3 regions of the Alteromonas sp. ABD4_190 genome follow, and region 2 is predicted to be linked to each of the others. Evidence: predicted binding sites of a transcription regulator. Region 2 holds the regulator's gene; each other region holds the start of a gene.
The links. Region 2 encodes sigma-54, which starts transcription at its own class of promoters, with help from an activator protein. Its sites were predicted from a motif close to GTTGGCACGNNNNTNGNNT; they were not measured.
Positions count from the first base shown of each region.

Region 1: flhA (flagellar biosynthesis protein FlhA) is a predicted target of sigma-54. The motif match lies at 2,897-2,915, and genes of this name have one in related genera.
Region 3: fliE (flagellar hook-basal body complex protein FliE) is a predicted target of sigma-54. The motif match lies at 1,608-1,626, and genes of this name have one in related genera.

Region 1 covers NZ_JBSWWN010000001.1:3,278,307-3,283,133, reverse strand. The annotation lists gene flhF (flagellar biosynthesis protein FlhF) at 1-712, opposite strand, end outside; gene flhA (flagellar biosynthesis protein FlhA) at 742-2,841, opposite strand; gene flhB (flagellar biosynthesis protein FlhB) at 3,007-4,131, opposite strand; gene fliR (flagellar biosynthetic protein FliR) at 4,216-4,827, opposite strand, start outside.
Region 2 covers NZ_JBSWWN010000001.1:1,290,189-1,295,015, forward strand. The annotation lists gene lptB (LPS export ABC transporter ATP-binding protein) at 1-268, shown strand, start outside; gene ACXAFM_RS05675 (RNA polymerase factor sigma-54) at 342-1,823, shown strand; gene hpf (ribosome hibernation promoting factor) at 1,854-2,141, shown strand; gene ptsN (PTS IIA-like nitrogen regulatory protein PtsN) at 2,155-2,598, shown strand; gene rapZ (RNase adapter RapZ) at 2,682-3,527, shown strand; gene ACXAFM_RS05695 (HPr family phosphocarrier protein) at 3,527-3,799, shown strand; gene mgtE (magnesium transporter) at 3,973-4,827, shown strand, end outside.
Region 3 covers NZ_JBSWWN010000001.1:3,262,621-3,267,447, reverse strand. The annotation lists gene fliF (flagellar basal-body MS-ring/collar protein FliF) at 1-1,192, opposite strand, end outside; gene fliE (flagellar hook-basal body complex protein FliE) at 1,205-1,540, opposite strand; gene ACXAFM_RS14235 (sigma-54-dependent transcriptional regulator) at 1,804-3,141, opposite strand; gene ACXAFM_RS14230 (sensor histidine kinase) at 3,158-4,300, opposite strand; gene ACXAFM_RS14225 (sigma-54 dependent transcriptional regulator) at 4,437-4,827, opposite strand, start outside.

The sequences.
Region 1 (4,827 bases), 2.0 Mb from region 2:
GATATACCCACGCGTCACGTTCGTTGTAATGAGCCGGTGTATAGCTAATCAACTGAGTTGCAAGTGCACTACTCAAACCCATATCGGTTAATCGCGTGACCAAGTATTGATGAACAGGTTTTTGACGCTTGTTCTTCGCTTCCATTAGGTCAGCAACTTGATACTGCAATACGTCGCGAAGTGAAGCTAACTCTTCTTTGATTTGAGCTAGTTCAGCAGACTGGGATACAGAAGTTTCACCCATACTTGACGCTTGATGCTCAGGAAAAGTCTGTTGCTCGATAGCATCTTGTACTGGTGACTGTGTTTCAAGGTCGTCGATAAACGCTTCTGAAAAATCTAAGTGAGATGCAATTTCGTTGGCGTGCTTAGCGTTCGTTGACATTGGCTGTGCTGGTTGTGCAGAACTGCCTGCAACTGTGTTTCCACCATGCTGCTTTTCCAACAAGGCTTTTAAGCTATCAGGACCATCGTCGCCAATAATTTCACTTAAGCTAGGCACAGCCTTTTGGCCAGGCGTTTTAGCAGCGGTCTGTGGTGCCGCCTTAGGCGTGAAAAGCTTAGCTTCAGGCTCTTTGTCGTAGGCTGCAACAAGCTCAATACCGTCGGCAACTTTGCGATTTGACATGATCACGGCGTCACTGCCCAACTCAGCTTTAACCTGGCTTAACGCCTCACGCATATCTTTGCCGAAGAAACGTCTAATTTTCATTGCAACCTCTCCAATCACCCAGTGTCAGATTATTGACCGACCGAACTGACTATTTTTATTTGTTTGTCATCAGGCACTTCCTGGTAAGAAAGAACATGAAGCCCAACAACCGAATACTTTAAGAAGCGAGACAGTACGGGTCGTAGCATTCCAGAGGTAAGGAGTACCGCAGGCTCTCCCTCTAACTCTTGCTGCTGACTGGCTTGCTGCAATGATTTCTGCAGCTTGTCTGCCAGACCTGGCTCTATGCCAGCACCGTCTTCGCCACCTGCTTGAAGTGACTGGTGCAACATCTGTTCCAACTCTGGCGCCAAGGTTATGACAGGTATCTCTTTTGCCCCCTGAGTAATTTCCTGAACGATTAAACGCTTAAGGGCAATACGCACTGCAGACACCAGTACATCTGGGTCTTGGCTACGTGTACCGTACTCACTAAGCGTTTGTACAATGGTACGCATATCGCGAATAGGCACGCCCTCAAACAATAAGGTTTGCAGTACTTTCACTACCGTACTTAACGGGAGAATATCTGGTACTAGTCCTTCCACCAATTTAGGGTGCTGTTTGGCCAGCATATCTAGAAGCTGTTGCGCTTCTTCATGCCCAAGTAACTGATAGGCGTTATTTGAAAGTAACTGACTTAGATGAGTCGCCACAACCGTAGCGGCATCAACAACCGTGTATCCAAGCGTTTGCGCGTGCTCGCGCTTATTAGGCTTAATCCACACCGCATCTAGCCCGAAAGCAGGGTCTTTAGTAGCGCGTCCTTCTAATTTTCCGAACACTTGCCCTGGGTTAATGGCAAGCTCTTCGTCATGACTTATAACGGAATCGCCAATAGTGACGCCGAGCATAGCGATGGTATAAGTGTTAGGCTCTAAGTCTAAGTTGTCGCGTATATGAACAGGTGGAATAAGGAAGCCCAACTCTTGCGATAGTTTCTTACGTACGCCTTTAATTCGTGTCAACAACTCACCACCTTGAGATTTATCAACAAGCGGAATTAAGCGATAGCCCACTTCTAAACCAATGGTATCCACCTGCTGAACGTCGTCCCATCCCAGCTCTTTAACTTCAGGTGCAACAGTTTCATCTTTTGATATATTCTCTGGCAATTGAGGTTCTTCAGCTTTCTTCTTAGCTTGAACTGTCTGCCAATATGCGAAGCCCGCAATCAAAAATGAAAAACCCAAGAATGCGATATGAGGCATACCCGGAATGATACCCATGACGAAAAGCACGCCTGATGCTATATAGAGCGCTTGATTATTTCCTAGCTGACCACGGATCTCTTTACCCATTTCTTGGGTTTCGTTTTCTCGAGTAACGATAATCGCTGTTGCTACCGAAAGTAGCAATGAAGGTATCTGCGCCACCAAACCATCACCAATGGTCAAAATGGTGTAGATCTCTATGGCATTTCCAAATGAAAGACCGTGCTGAATCATGCCTATGAATAAGCCGCCAACAATATTGATAAGCATGATAAAAAGGCCGGCAACCGCATCGCCTTTTACAAACTTTGATGCACCGTCCATCGACCCGTAAAAGTCAGCCTCTGCGGTTATTTCTTCGCGACGCTGACGCGCCTGGTCTTGGTCGATATAGCCTGCATTAAGGTCGGCATCGATTGCCATCTGCTTACCTGGCATAGCATCCAAGGTAAAGCGAGCACTCACTTCTGAAATACGTCCCGCACCAGCAGTTACTACCTTGAAGTTGATAATAAGAAGGATAGCGAAGACAACAATACCTACAGCATAGTTACCACCGATAACCACAGCACCGAAGGCTTCAATCACTTTACCTGCCGCATCTCCCCCTTCGTGGCCGTACAGTAATACAACCCGCGTAGACGCAACGTTAAGCGCCAAACGCAGAACTGTCGCTATTAGGAGTACAAGTGGGAAAATACCAAAATCCACAGGGCGTTGGGTGAGTACCGCTACCAAAATAATGACGAGAGAGAGCGCAATATTAAAGCTAAACAATACGTCGAGTAAAAACGGCGGCATGGGTAGTATTACCATTCCCATGATTGCCAAAAGGACAATAGGCGCGCCTAAACCACTGGTAAAATTTTGCAGCTGATTTTTATCGAATCGCTGAAGATAACCGGATAACTGCATGGCTGGGTGTCTCTCTATCAGAAAATTGACGCTTTATGTAAATCTTCAATAGAGTTTTCAACTAACGTGCCAGCTTTATACAAAGCGGCATATACATACACCAATAGAGCCCAAAAGTATGCGACAAGTATAAAAAGGCAAAAAAAACCGCAGTAAAATAGTCACTTAGCGACGGTATTCTGGAGGGATAGGCAAATCTCGTTTAAGTGGTTTAGGACGCTTACCCTTTCCTGCCCTATGTGCTTTAAGCTGATAGACGTGTGCTAGCACCTGCGCTACCGCCATAAATAAGGCGTTCGGAATTTCATCGTCGACTTCTGTCGAATAAAAGATGGCACGAGCGAGCATAGGAGAAGGTATTAAAGGTACGTCATTGGCGGTAGCAATTTTTCTGATATGCATAGCCAATTCATCAGCCCCTTTTGCTACCACAACTGGGGCTCTGATTCCCTGTTCGTCGTACTTAATGGCTACAGAAAAGTGGGTGGGGTTAGTCACAACAACGTCTGCCTGTGGGACTTCCTGCATCATGCGTTTAGTTGCCGCCTGATATTGCAAGCGACGAATACGCCCTTTTACCATAGGGTCGCCTTCTGCATTTTTTCGCTCGTCTTTAACCTCTTGCTTGGTCATTTTCATTTCTTTATTGTGCTTATACATTTGATAAGGCACATCGATGAGTGCAATGGGGATCATGCCGCACACCAGGATAAGAAACGCCCACTTGAGCATGTCGAGTGCGTGAAAGATGTTTCCCGGATAAAGCTCCATATCAAGGTGGAGCGCTTCATCTTCAAAGAACAGTAACGCCCCAATAGCCATGCCAATTATGACCACCACTTTTGCTATGGATTTTAGCAACTCAACCAAGCCGTTCGTGCCGAACATTCGCTTGAACCCTTGAATTGGGCTCATCTTAGAGCCTTTGGGCTTCGCGCCTTCCCAAGTAAAGTTGAAACCACCAAGGGCGATAGAGCCATAAATGCCCGCTATCATAGCAACCACCATATAAAGCAATACCGCTGGACCTACCGCAGAAAAAGCTTCACCCCACGCGCCAAACATGTGGGTGATATCATAGGTTTCGTCACGAGAAAGGATGAACATTCGCTGAGTAAGTTTAAAAACAGATTCAGCAATCCAGCCGCCTACAAATAAAAACATAAAGGCACTGACGATAAGCACCAACGTAGTGGATAGTTCACGGGAACGGGCTAGCTGCCCTTTTTTTCGGGCATCTTCGAGTTTTTTCCCCGTGGGGTCTTCTGTTTTTTCGCTTGAATCTGCCATGCTCGATTATGCTCTCTCGCCTAGTTTATCCAACCAATCTGTTCACAGTCTCGCCATACTCTGCAAACGACTAGCATTGCTTGTCTAACGACAAATATTCAATAATTCACACATAAACTGTTCGGCTCTAAACCATTGGGTTTCAAAGTGCGCAGTAAAGTTATCTAGCGTTATCCAGATAATCAGTAATCCCATTACCTGAGCAATGGAAAAACCAATACTAAAAATATTCAGCTGTGGCGCAGCTTTTGTCATTACACCAAACGCCAAGTTTACGATAAGCAGCGATACGATTGGCGCAAGAGACAGGGTCACTGCCGATATAAACATCCAGCCTCCCCAGTGGGCAATGTCGCGGAACTGTTCACCGGTCCACCATGCTTCACCTATAGGAAACGCCTCAAAGCTCATGACTATCATTTGGATCATGGACAAATGCCCATCTAATGTCCAAAACAATAAGGTGGCTAGTATCAAATAAAACTGGCCTACTGCAGGCACGTTAATACCGTTTACGGGGTCAACGATTGACGCAAACCCCAAGCCGGTTTGCATTGCTATAATTTGGCCTGCAAGCACGAAGGTATTGAGCACCATCATTGATATAAAACCAATAGCAATGCCTATTAGCAATTGCTGAATAACAATTAAAAATGTGCCCACATCCACTAAATTTTCTATGGGTGACGGAGGCAC
Region 2 (4,827 bases):
AGCAAAACCACAATTTATTTTGTTAGACGAACCATTTGCCGGTGTTGATCCAATATCAGTTAATGATATAAAGAAGATAATACAGCATCTGCGAGATAGGGGTATTGGTATCCTTATCACGGACCATAACGTACGCGAAACATTGGACGTTTGCGAAAAAGCGTACATTGTGAGTCATGGCGAGCTTATTGCGCAAGGAACTGCGGAACAGGTTTTAAGTAATCAAAAAGTAAGGGACGTATACCTAGGCGAACAATTCAGGCTATAGTTAGTGTAACCGAATTGTCATTTTTCAGTTTCGCTCTGGTATATTTAATTTAGAGCATTTAAATAAGACGTAGATGAAACCATCTTTACAGCTAAAATTTAGCCAACAACTTACCATGACACCTCAGCTACAGCAGGCCATTAAGCTGCTGCAGCTTTCTACGCTTGATCTTCAGCAAGAGATTCAAGAAGCGCTCGACTCTAACCCGCTTTTAGAAGTGGAGGAAGGTAACGACGAGCCACAAGTAGAAAAGAACAATGTCGATAGTGACGATAGTGCTGCTGAAGCGACAGCTTCTGCATCGAGCGATACGCTAGAAGCGGGAGATGCACTGGAGAAGAATGATCTTCCCGATGAGCTACCTATCGACAGTACCTGGGATGAGTATTATTCGGCTTCTTCCGCGCCTGCACCTGGCCCATCTAACGATGATGAACAAATCTTCCAAGGCGAAACCACTGAAGACATCCAAGAACATCTTCTTTGGCAAATGCGCCTCACTCATTTTTCAGATACTGACCGCGCTATCGCTACAGCCATCATCGATTCGATTGACGAATCAGGTTATTTAACCGTTACCCTTGACGATATCTTAGATGCTGTTAATGACGATGACTTAGAAGAGCCTATCGAAATGGACGAAATAGAATGTGTGCTTAAGCGCATTCAAATGTTCGACCCCATTGGTTCAGGGTCTCGTACACCTCAAGAGTGTCTTATGGTGCAATTGCGCCAGTTTTCAGAAGACACACCGTGGCTTGCTGAAGCGAAGCAGCTTATTGAGGAATATTCAGACTTACTGAGCAGTAAAGACTACCGCACGCTAATGCGTAAGAGCCGATTGAAAGAAGATCAGCTGCGCGAAGCAATGCGTTTACTCCAAACCTTGAATCCTCGCCCAGGTAGTGCTTTAGTTACTAAAGAGCCTGAGTACGTTATTCCTGATGTCTCAGTAACCAAGAAAAATGGCCGTTGGGTGGTTGAGCTGAACCCCGACAGTCTGCCTAAATTAAGCGTAAATCAAACGTACGCAGCAATGAGTCGCCGTGCCAAGAATAGTAGCGATTCACAATTCATCCGCTCACACATGCAAGAGGCTAAGTGGTTCATAAAGAGCCTTGAATCTCGCAACGATACCTTGATGAAGGTTGCAAATTGCATTGTGCAGCAGCAAATGGGCTTTTTTGAGCACGGCCCGGAAATGATGAAACCAATGGTGCTAAATGATGTCGCAGAAATGGTAGATATGCACGAATCGACTATTTCGCGTGTGACAACACAGAAGTATATGCATACGCCCCGTGGCATCTTTGAATTGAAGTATTTCTTCTCAAGCCACGTAGCAACCGAGTCAGGTGGTGAGTGTTCATCTACAGCGATTCGTGCATTGATCAAGAAGTTAGTGGCTGCGGAAAATCCTAGCAAGCCGCTAAGTGATAGCAAGATTGCTTCATTGTTGGCCGAGCAAGGCATAAAAGTCGCTCGGCGAACAATAGCAAAATACCGGGAATCGTTATCGATCCCGCCGTCGAACCAACGCAAAAGCCTTATCTAAACGGGCTTAATAATATAAGGAAGACGAAATATGCAAATCAACCTTACTGGTCATCATGTCGAAATCACCGACTCTTTGCGTAATTATGTCGATACGAAGTTCAGCAAACTTGAACGTCACTTTGATCACATTTCTAATGTGCATGTCATCCTGAACGTTGAAAAATTAAATCAAAAAGCTGAAGCGACTGTTCATTTAAGTGGCGCTGAAGTATTCGCATCCTCAGAAAATACCGACATGTATGCGGCGATTGACAGCATGGTTGATAAACTCGACCGGCAGGTAATCAAGCATAAGGAAAAACTGAAAAAACATTAGTAGTTAATTGAGCATGGATATACAAGCCATCGTAAGTCTGGACCGCACCGAGTGTGCGGTTCAGTGTAATAGTAAAAAGCGAATTCTTGAGATCATCGCTGATATCGCTGCCAAGCATAACGATAACATCGACCAGGCAACGGTTCTAAATAGCTTGATGGCTCGAGAACGTATGGGTAGCACGGGTATTGGTAACGGCATAGCACTGCCTCACGGTCGCTTGGCCGGCCTTGAGAAGGTAATAGCAATCGTTGTAACCAGCACACCAGCTATCAACTTTGATGCCCTAGACGAAAAGCCCGTAGACATATTCTTTGCTCTTCTCGTTCCCGAAGAGCAAACCGAAGGACACCTTCAGACACTGGCTACCGTAGCCGGTAAGCTAAGCGACAAAGAAACGATTAAAACAATACGTCGTGCAACAACCAGCGACGAAATTATTTCTGCATTAAGTTAAACAATAAGTGCCTACACCTCATAGGTAGGCGCTTTATTCGACAACTCGTATGTGATGAAACCAGAATATAAGGGAGAATTTAGGTGAAGCTGATCATAATCAGTGGTCGTTCGGGGTCTGGTAAGTCTGTCGCACTTCGCGCATTGGAAGACTTAGGTTACTACTGTGTTGATAATATCCCAGTAAATTTGCTTCCCACCCTCACCCATACTGTTGTTGATGAATACGATCAAGTTGCGGTAAGTATCGACGTTAGGAACCTACCCAAAAACCCTGACGACTTGGTAGAGATTCTAGACTACCTGCCATCCTCTTGGTCGATGACTATAGTGTACATTGACGCAAGCGATGACGTTCTGGTTAAGCGTTTTAGCGAAACTCGCCGTCTTCACCCTTTAGCTAAGCTAAATAAGTCTCTATCGGAGGCTATTAGGGCGGAGTCTGCGCTTCTTGCGCCAATTACTGAACGCGCTGATTTGTACCTAGATACAGACAAGCTAACAATACATCAACTCGCCGAACTGATCCGTGAACGTATTTTGGGTAAGAAAAGTTCACGCCTTGTTCTTGTCTTTGAGTCGTTTGGCTTTAAACACGGTATACCTAAAGATGCTGACTACGTTTTTGACGCGCGTTTTTTACCTAACCCCCATTGGGAGCCAGACCTTAAACACTTAACTGGGTTAGATGCCCCCGTGGAAGTATTTTTAGGCTCACAACCCGTAGTAACCAAATTTATTTGGCAAATTCAAAACTTAATGACTACATGGCTTCCTCACTTAGAGCGCAACAATAGAAGCTATGTGACTGTGGCTATCGGTTGCACTGGCGGCCAACACCGCTCTGTCTATATTGCCCAAACCTTGTCGAAAACCTTCAGCGAAATACATCCTGATGTTCAAATTCGTCACAGAGAGTTGAACCAGTAATGACTATTCAAAAAACGCTTACCATCGTCAATAAACTCGGCTTACACGCGAGAGCAGCCACGCAATTGGTTCAGCTTGCTAATCAGTTCGATGCCAAAATCATTTTAAAAAAAGGCGATAAAGAAGCCGATGCAAGCAGCGTCTTAGGCTTGATGATGCTGGAAAGTCACCAAGGCGAACAGGTAGATGTTATTGTCGATGGTGATGACGCGGTCGATGCACTTGCTGCCATTGAAGAGCTGATTGAGGGCAGATTTAACGAAGACGAATAGTCTCAACCCGAATATCTTTTGATAAATTAACCAACAGCTAGCTTAGTAATTCCAAATTCTTGCGTAAAAGCCACGCAATTATCATGACAGACTTAATATAATTGCGATATTCTACACACACTTAGGCTACACAGCCTTTATTTTCCATATCAACTTAGTAGGAATAACGCCTTATGGCAGAAGCGCTTGTTTCTAAATACGTACAAACCCAATTACGCGCACTTAACGCAGCGTTGATAAACGGTCAATTTGTATCTGTACGTAAGCTTCTGCTTGAACTTCCCCCTTCAGACGTTGCGCATATTCTCGAGTCTAGCCCTAGCAGGACCCGTGATGAGTTGTGGGAGCTAATCGATAGCGACTTTCACGGTGATATTTTAGAAGAACTCTCTGATGATGTTCGAAACGGTATTATCACAAAGATGCTCCCCGCCAATGTGGTTGATGCACTTGAGGAAATGGATACCGATGACTTGGCAGAAACGCTGAGTAGCCTTCCTGAACCTGTGTTGGCAGACATTCTTGATTCAATGGATGCACAAGACCGCTTACGTGCAGAGCAAGCGCTATCTTACGGTGAAGAAACCGCTGGTTTCATCATGAACACCGATACCATTACCTTGCGTCCAGATGTAACCATTGATGTGGTTCTTCGCTACATTCGCTTAAAAGGTGAGTTACCGGAAAATACAGACACCTTCTATGTGGTCAATAGAACCGATAATCTGGTCGGTATCATCCCAGTTGCCCGTCTACTCACAGCAGATACCGACGACAAAGTGTCTGATGTCATGGACGAAGAGTCAGAGGCCATTCCGGTAAACATGCCAGACGATGAAGTGGCAAGCCTGTTTGAGCGTTATAACTGGCTTTCAGCGCCGGTAGTTGATGAAAATCATCGCTTAGTGGGGCGAATTACCATTGATGACGTAGTTGATATCATTCGTGAAGACGCTGAACACTCAATGATGAGTATGGCGGGTCTTGATGATGATGAAGATACCTTTGCGCCGGTTATGCAAAGTACT
Region 3 (4,827 bases), 2.0 Mb from region 2:
GCGTTATAGCGCCGTCTTCGCCTGAAACCTGGGCATAGTCCACTGCCACCGACACACTTAGTCTGCGGATCACACCTGTCTGCTTTTTGGTATGACTAATGGTGGTATCAAGCTCGTAGTTACGAGTCGATTCTTTCGCTGTGCGCCCTGGCATAGTTTGCTGATTACCGCCCACAGCATTTTCTGGAATATTAGAATCTAACGGAGGCTGATTTGACAATGCACCAGGAATACCACCAACACCGCCACCCACGCTGTTCTCTTCCATGATCATTTCACTGCGAATCGCAGGTAAATCAGGATTGTAGCTGCGCTGGGTTTGCTCCATAGCAGTAAAGTCCATCGTAACGTCAGCTTGCGCCGTGTAGTTACCTATGCCCAAAACTGGAATGAGTATGGCGTCGATTTTTTCTAAGTACTCTTGCTCGCGCTGACGTTCAATTTCGTATTCTTTTCTGGCACGGGCACTCATTGAATCTTGTGAACCCGAATTAAGCAGGCGGCCATTGCTGTCTGTTACTGTTACTTTAGACGGCTCCATGTTTTGAACTGCAGATGCCACGATATCGACAACCGCATCAACCTCTTCACCGGCAATAACGGCACCGCGCTTAGCCGTTAGCACAACGGTTGCAGACGCTTTCTTCTCTCTACGTGCAAACACGTTCTCTTTTGGCATAGCTAAAAGAACACGGGCTTTTTGAATACTGGCGATATCTTCAATGGTTGCAGCAATTTGTTGCTCGCGGGCGTGTTTTAAACGTTCCATTTCAACACGCTGGCTAACACCAAACCCCATATCCTGCATAATGATATCGGTACCAGCATCAGAGGCCTTGGTTAACCCTTGGCGGGTCATGCCCAAACGGATATTTTGAAATTCGTCACTTCTTACATAAACAATATTGCCCTCAAGCTTATAGTCGATTTGGTTTGCGTCCATATAATCGAGAGTTTCAATAAGCTCTTGGGTTTCCATTTTCGCAAGGGGGCGATAATCAGGTTCTTGCGACCAGATAAGAATAAAGATTGCGATGGCAACGCAGATGACCAAAACAACCACAAGAGCCATTTGGCGCATCATATCTGCACTGCCTAACGTATCCATAAAACCAGATTTGTTTTCTGGCTCATTGTCCACTGCTTGATTTTGATCAGGAACCGTAAGGTTTGTACCTGTAGCTTCAGCCATAACCTACTCCACCTACACCGGCATATTCATTATTGTTTTATAGGCTTCAAGTACTTTGTTACGTACTTGAACAGTGGCTTCAAAAGCAATACCCGCCTTTTCTTTCGTCAGCATAACTTGCGCTAAACTTAAACTTGGGTCGCCCATTTCAAACCGTTGCTGTGCATCTTTTGATTCGAGCTGCATGCCATTTACACCATCAACCGCATTCTTAAGCATGGTCGAGAAATCACTTGCCGAGCTATTAACTTCACTAAGCGGCTGCTGTTGAGGCTCATTAACTTGAAGACGAGTTTGCCCAATCATGTTCTGCATTTCTTGATACAAACTATTGGCTTTAACGTCCATAACCACTCCTAGCGTTTCTTTAAAAACCGTCTGAATATCGGCGTATAACTTATGTATAGAAGGGATTTAGCAAAGGGCTTGCCAACTTTAAAAACCATTTAATATCAGACAGATACAGGGAAAATGAGAGGGTAAGCCAAATTTATGGCGTTTGCTTTAATGTGAGTAACAAAAAACCGCCGCCTTTTTCACTACAGAGGCGACGGATAATGAGGATACACTTTATTAAGGTTTAGGTAGATAATATTGAGGTCATCGATACCTTAGGCTGGCACTTCAATACCATCTTCACGCATACGCGCTAGTTTATAACGTAGGGTACGAGGGCTTATACCTAGCTTTTCTGCTACGTCTTTGCGCTTACCATTACAAGATACCAAGGTATCAAGAATAATTTGGTGCTCTTGATAACGAAGCTCCGAGCCCAATTTGTTGTCTTCAACCTGCTCTTGTGCAACTTCAAGCGGGGCCGACATGTCTTCGTCAATCATTAGATCGCTAGCATCTATTTCATTGTTTTCACAAAGAATAAGCGCGCGTTGAACCACGTTCTCCAATTCTCGAACGTTTCCTGGCCAGCTATATTGCGACAATTTATTGCGTGCAGCAGCACTTAATCTGATGGTACCCAAACCCTGTGAACTGGCGTGACGCTGCACGAGATGCTCTGCGAGAGGTACAATGTCGCCTGGACGTTGAGCTAGGGGCCGCCACTCGATTGGGAAAACATTTAAGCGGTAGTATAAGTCTTCTCTGAATTCGCCTGCATCTACCGCTTTTCTTAAATCTCGGTTACTCGTAGCAATAACTCGCACATTAAGTTTAACGTTTTTTCGGCCGCCAAGGCGTTCTACTTCACGCTCTTGTAACACGCGCAGTAATTTAGCCTGCAGTGCCAAATCCATCTCAGTTATTTCATCAAGTAGCAGGGTGCCGTCTTGAGCTTGTTCGAACTTACCCGGACAAGCCTGAATAGCGCCGGTAAAGGCCCCTTTTTCGTAACCAAACAAAGTGGCTTCCAACATATTTTCTGGAATAGCAGCACAATTGATGGCGACAAAAGGCGCATCGCTTCGCGGTGACTGATCATGAATATATCGAGACAGTACCTCTTTACCCGATCCACTTGGGCCCATAACCATAACGGTAGCTTCAGACTTCGCAACTTTCCGCGAAAGCTCAAGTAGCTTCAAACTTGAAGGGTCAGCTACGATTGGAGTACGTGATTCAATTTTTTGTGCAGGCGCGTAGCGCCCCACTAAGTTAAGTAATACTTCTGGCGCAAAAGGCTTTGAAAGGTAGTCAGTTGCACCATCTCGCATTGCCTGAACCGCATCATCAATAGTGGCGTAGGCCGTCATTAACAGCACAGGCATATTAGGGTATTTAGCTTTAATGCTTTTTAGCAGCGTTAAGCCACTCATTTCTCCCATTTGAATATCACTAACCACCAGATCCACATTCTGTGACGATAGCATCATCAATGCTTGTTCCGCGCAATCGGCAGCAACCACGTTATAGTTACCTAGCAAAAGGGTGTCTAGGAGCGCTTCGCGTAAACCTGCGTCATCTTCAACAATTAAAATGGTAGTTTTAGACATTATTCTCTCCTATGACTTACGCAACATGAGTCAATGTTTGTGAGGATTTAGCATTTGCCGAGCAAGGTAGCGACACGCTAAAGCAAGCGCCACCATCTGGAACGTCAGTGATGTTAAGTGAACCGCTGTGCGCATTTACCACTGACTTCACTACGGCAAGGCCTAAACCTGTGCCGTGAGTTTTGGTTGTAAAAAACGGTTCAAATATTTTATTTTTAAGACTATCTGGAACCCCTGGTCCTTTATCGACCACAGATACATGTAAACGCTGATCACTTACTGTTGCCTGAACGTGCACACATTCGCCTTTGGATGTAACTTGGCTTGCATTGTGGATAAGGTTTAACACCGCACCTTGAAGCGCTGTAAGATTGCCCGTGATAGAAACATCTTGCTCAAACCCTGAAAACGTTAACGTCTGCTGCGCTTGAGTTGTCATGCTATGGGCACTCCCCTCTATCGATGTGAACAACTCTCCCAAACTGATTTGGCTGACCACCTGTTCTTCTCCAGATTTAGCGAAAAGCAGCATGTCGTTAACTTGGCTTTCCAATTCTTTAAGTCTGTCAGTTAGTTTGTTGGCAAACTGGGTTTGCGCTTCTTCGCCTAAACCTTTGCGCGTTAAATTCGACGCATAAAGCATAGCGGCTGAAAGTGGGGTACGAATTTGGTGAGCAAGTGATGCCACCATTTTTCCAAGGGAAGATAAACGCTGCATGTGGCTTACTCGAGCCTGCAGCTGACGAGTTTCAGTCAAATCAGTAATAACAATTAGCTGACCTGGCTCGTTTTCCAGTGGTGTAATAGAAAGTTTTACTCTTCTACCATCAACCAGCGAGACTTCATGGCCGTCATCAGCGCGAGGCTTGAACGAGCGTGTAATAATGCTTCGCCACACTTCTTCTTCAAGCGGTTCGCCTAATAGCGCTTTCGCCTGTTCGTTGGCTTGGCGAACGATGCCTTTTCCGTCGATAACAATGACGCCTGCTGGCATCACTTGAAGTAAATGTTCTAATCGACTTGCTTGCAGTCTCAGCGACTCGACATCTTCACTAGGCGAGGTTTTATAATCACTATGAGGAATTGCCGAGCCGCCACCATTAATTGCATAGGCAGATGCGAAATACTCTGGAGATTGTGGTGTGCTGTCAAAAGCCATATTGCCCTCGTCAAATTGCAGACGCTGTTTAACTATGGCTTAGATAAAGCAGAAGATATGCCAACTTGATATTAGCTTATTTATCAGTAGGATAGATGGTATTTTTAAGGAAAAGCGCAACGTCAATTAGCTGACATTACGCTTCTTCAGTACGCTGGATATCGTATTTCCGCATTTTTTCAACGAGCGTGGTTCTGCGCATTCCAAGCTTGTCGGCGGCACGTGCTACTACCCAATCTTGGTTTTCCAGGGCTTGCTTGATGAGATTCACTTCGAGCTCAGAAAGGTACTCTTTAAGGTTAACACCTTCTGCAGGTAACGAAGACGACACCATACCGTTTAGGCCGTCGTGACTCTGCTGGCTAACGTCTTCTTCTGGCTCTTGCGCTGCAGCCTCAGCAAATAGTTCATTAAAGGCTTCACGCTCAAGCATTTCTTCGGGGTAGTCTGGCTCGTAAGCCTGAACATCACCGTACTGATACTTTTCCGGTAAATCAGCAATATCAACAATCTGTCCTGGATAAAGG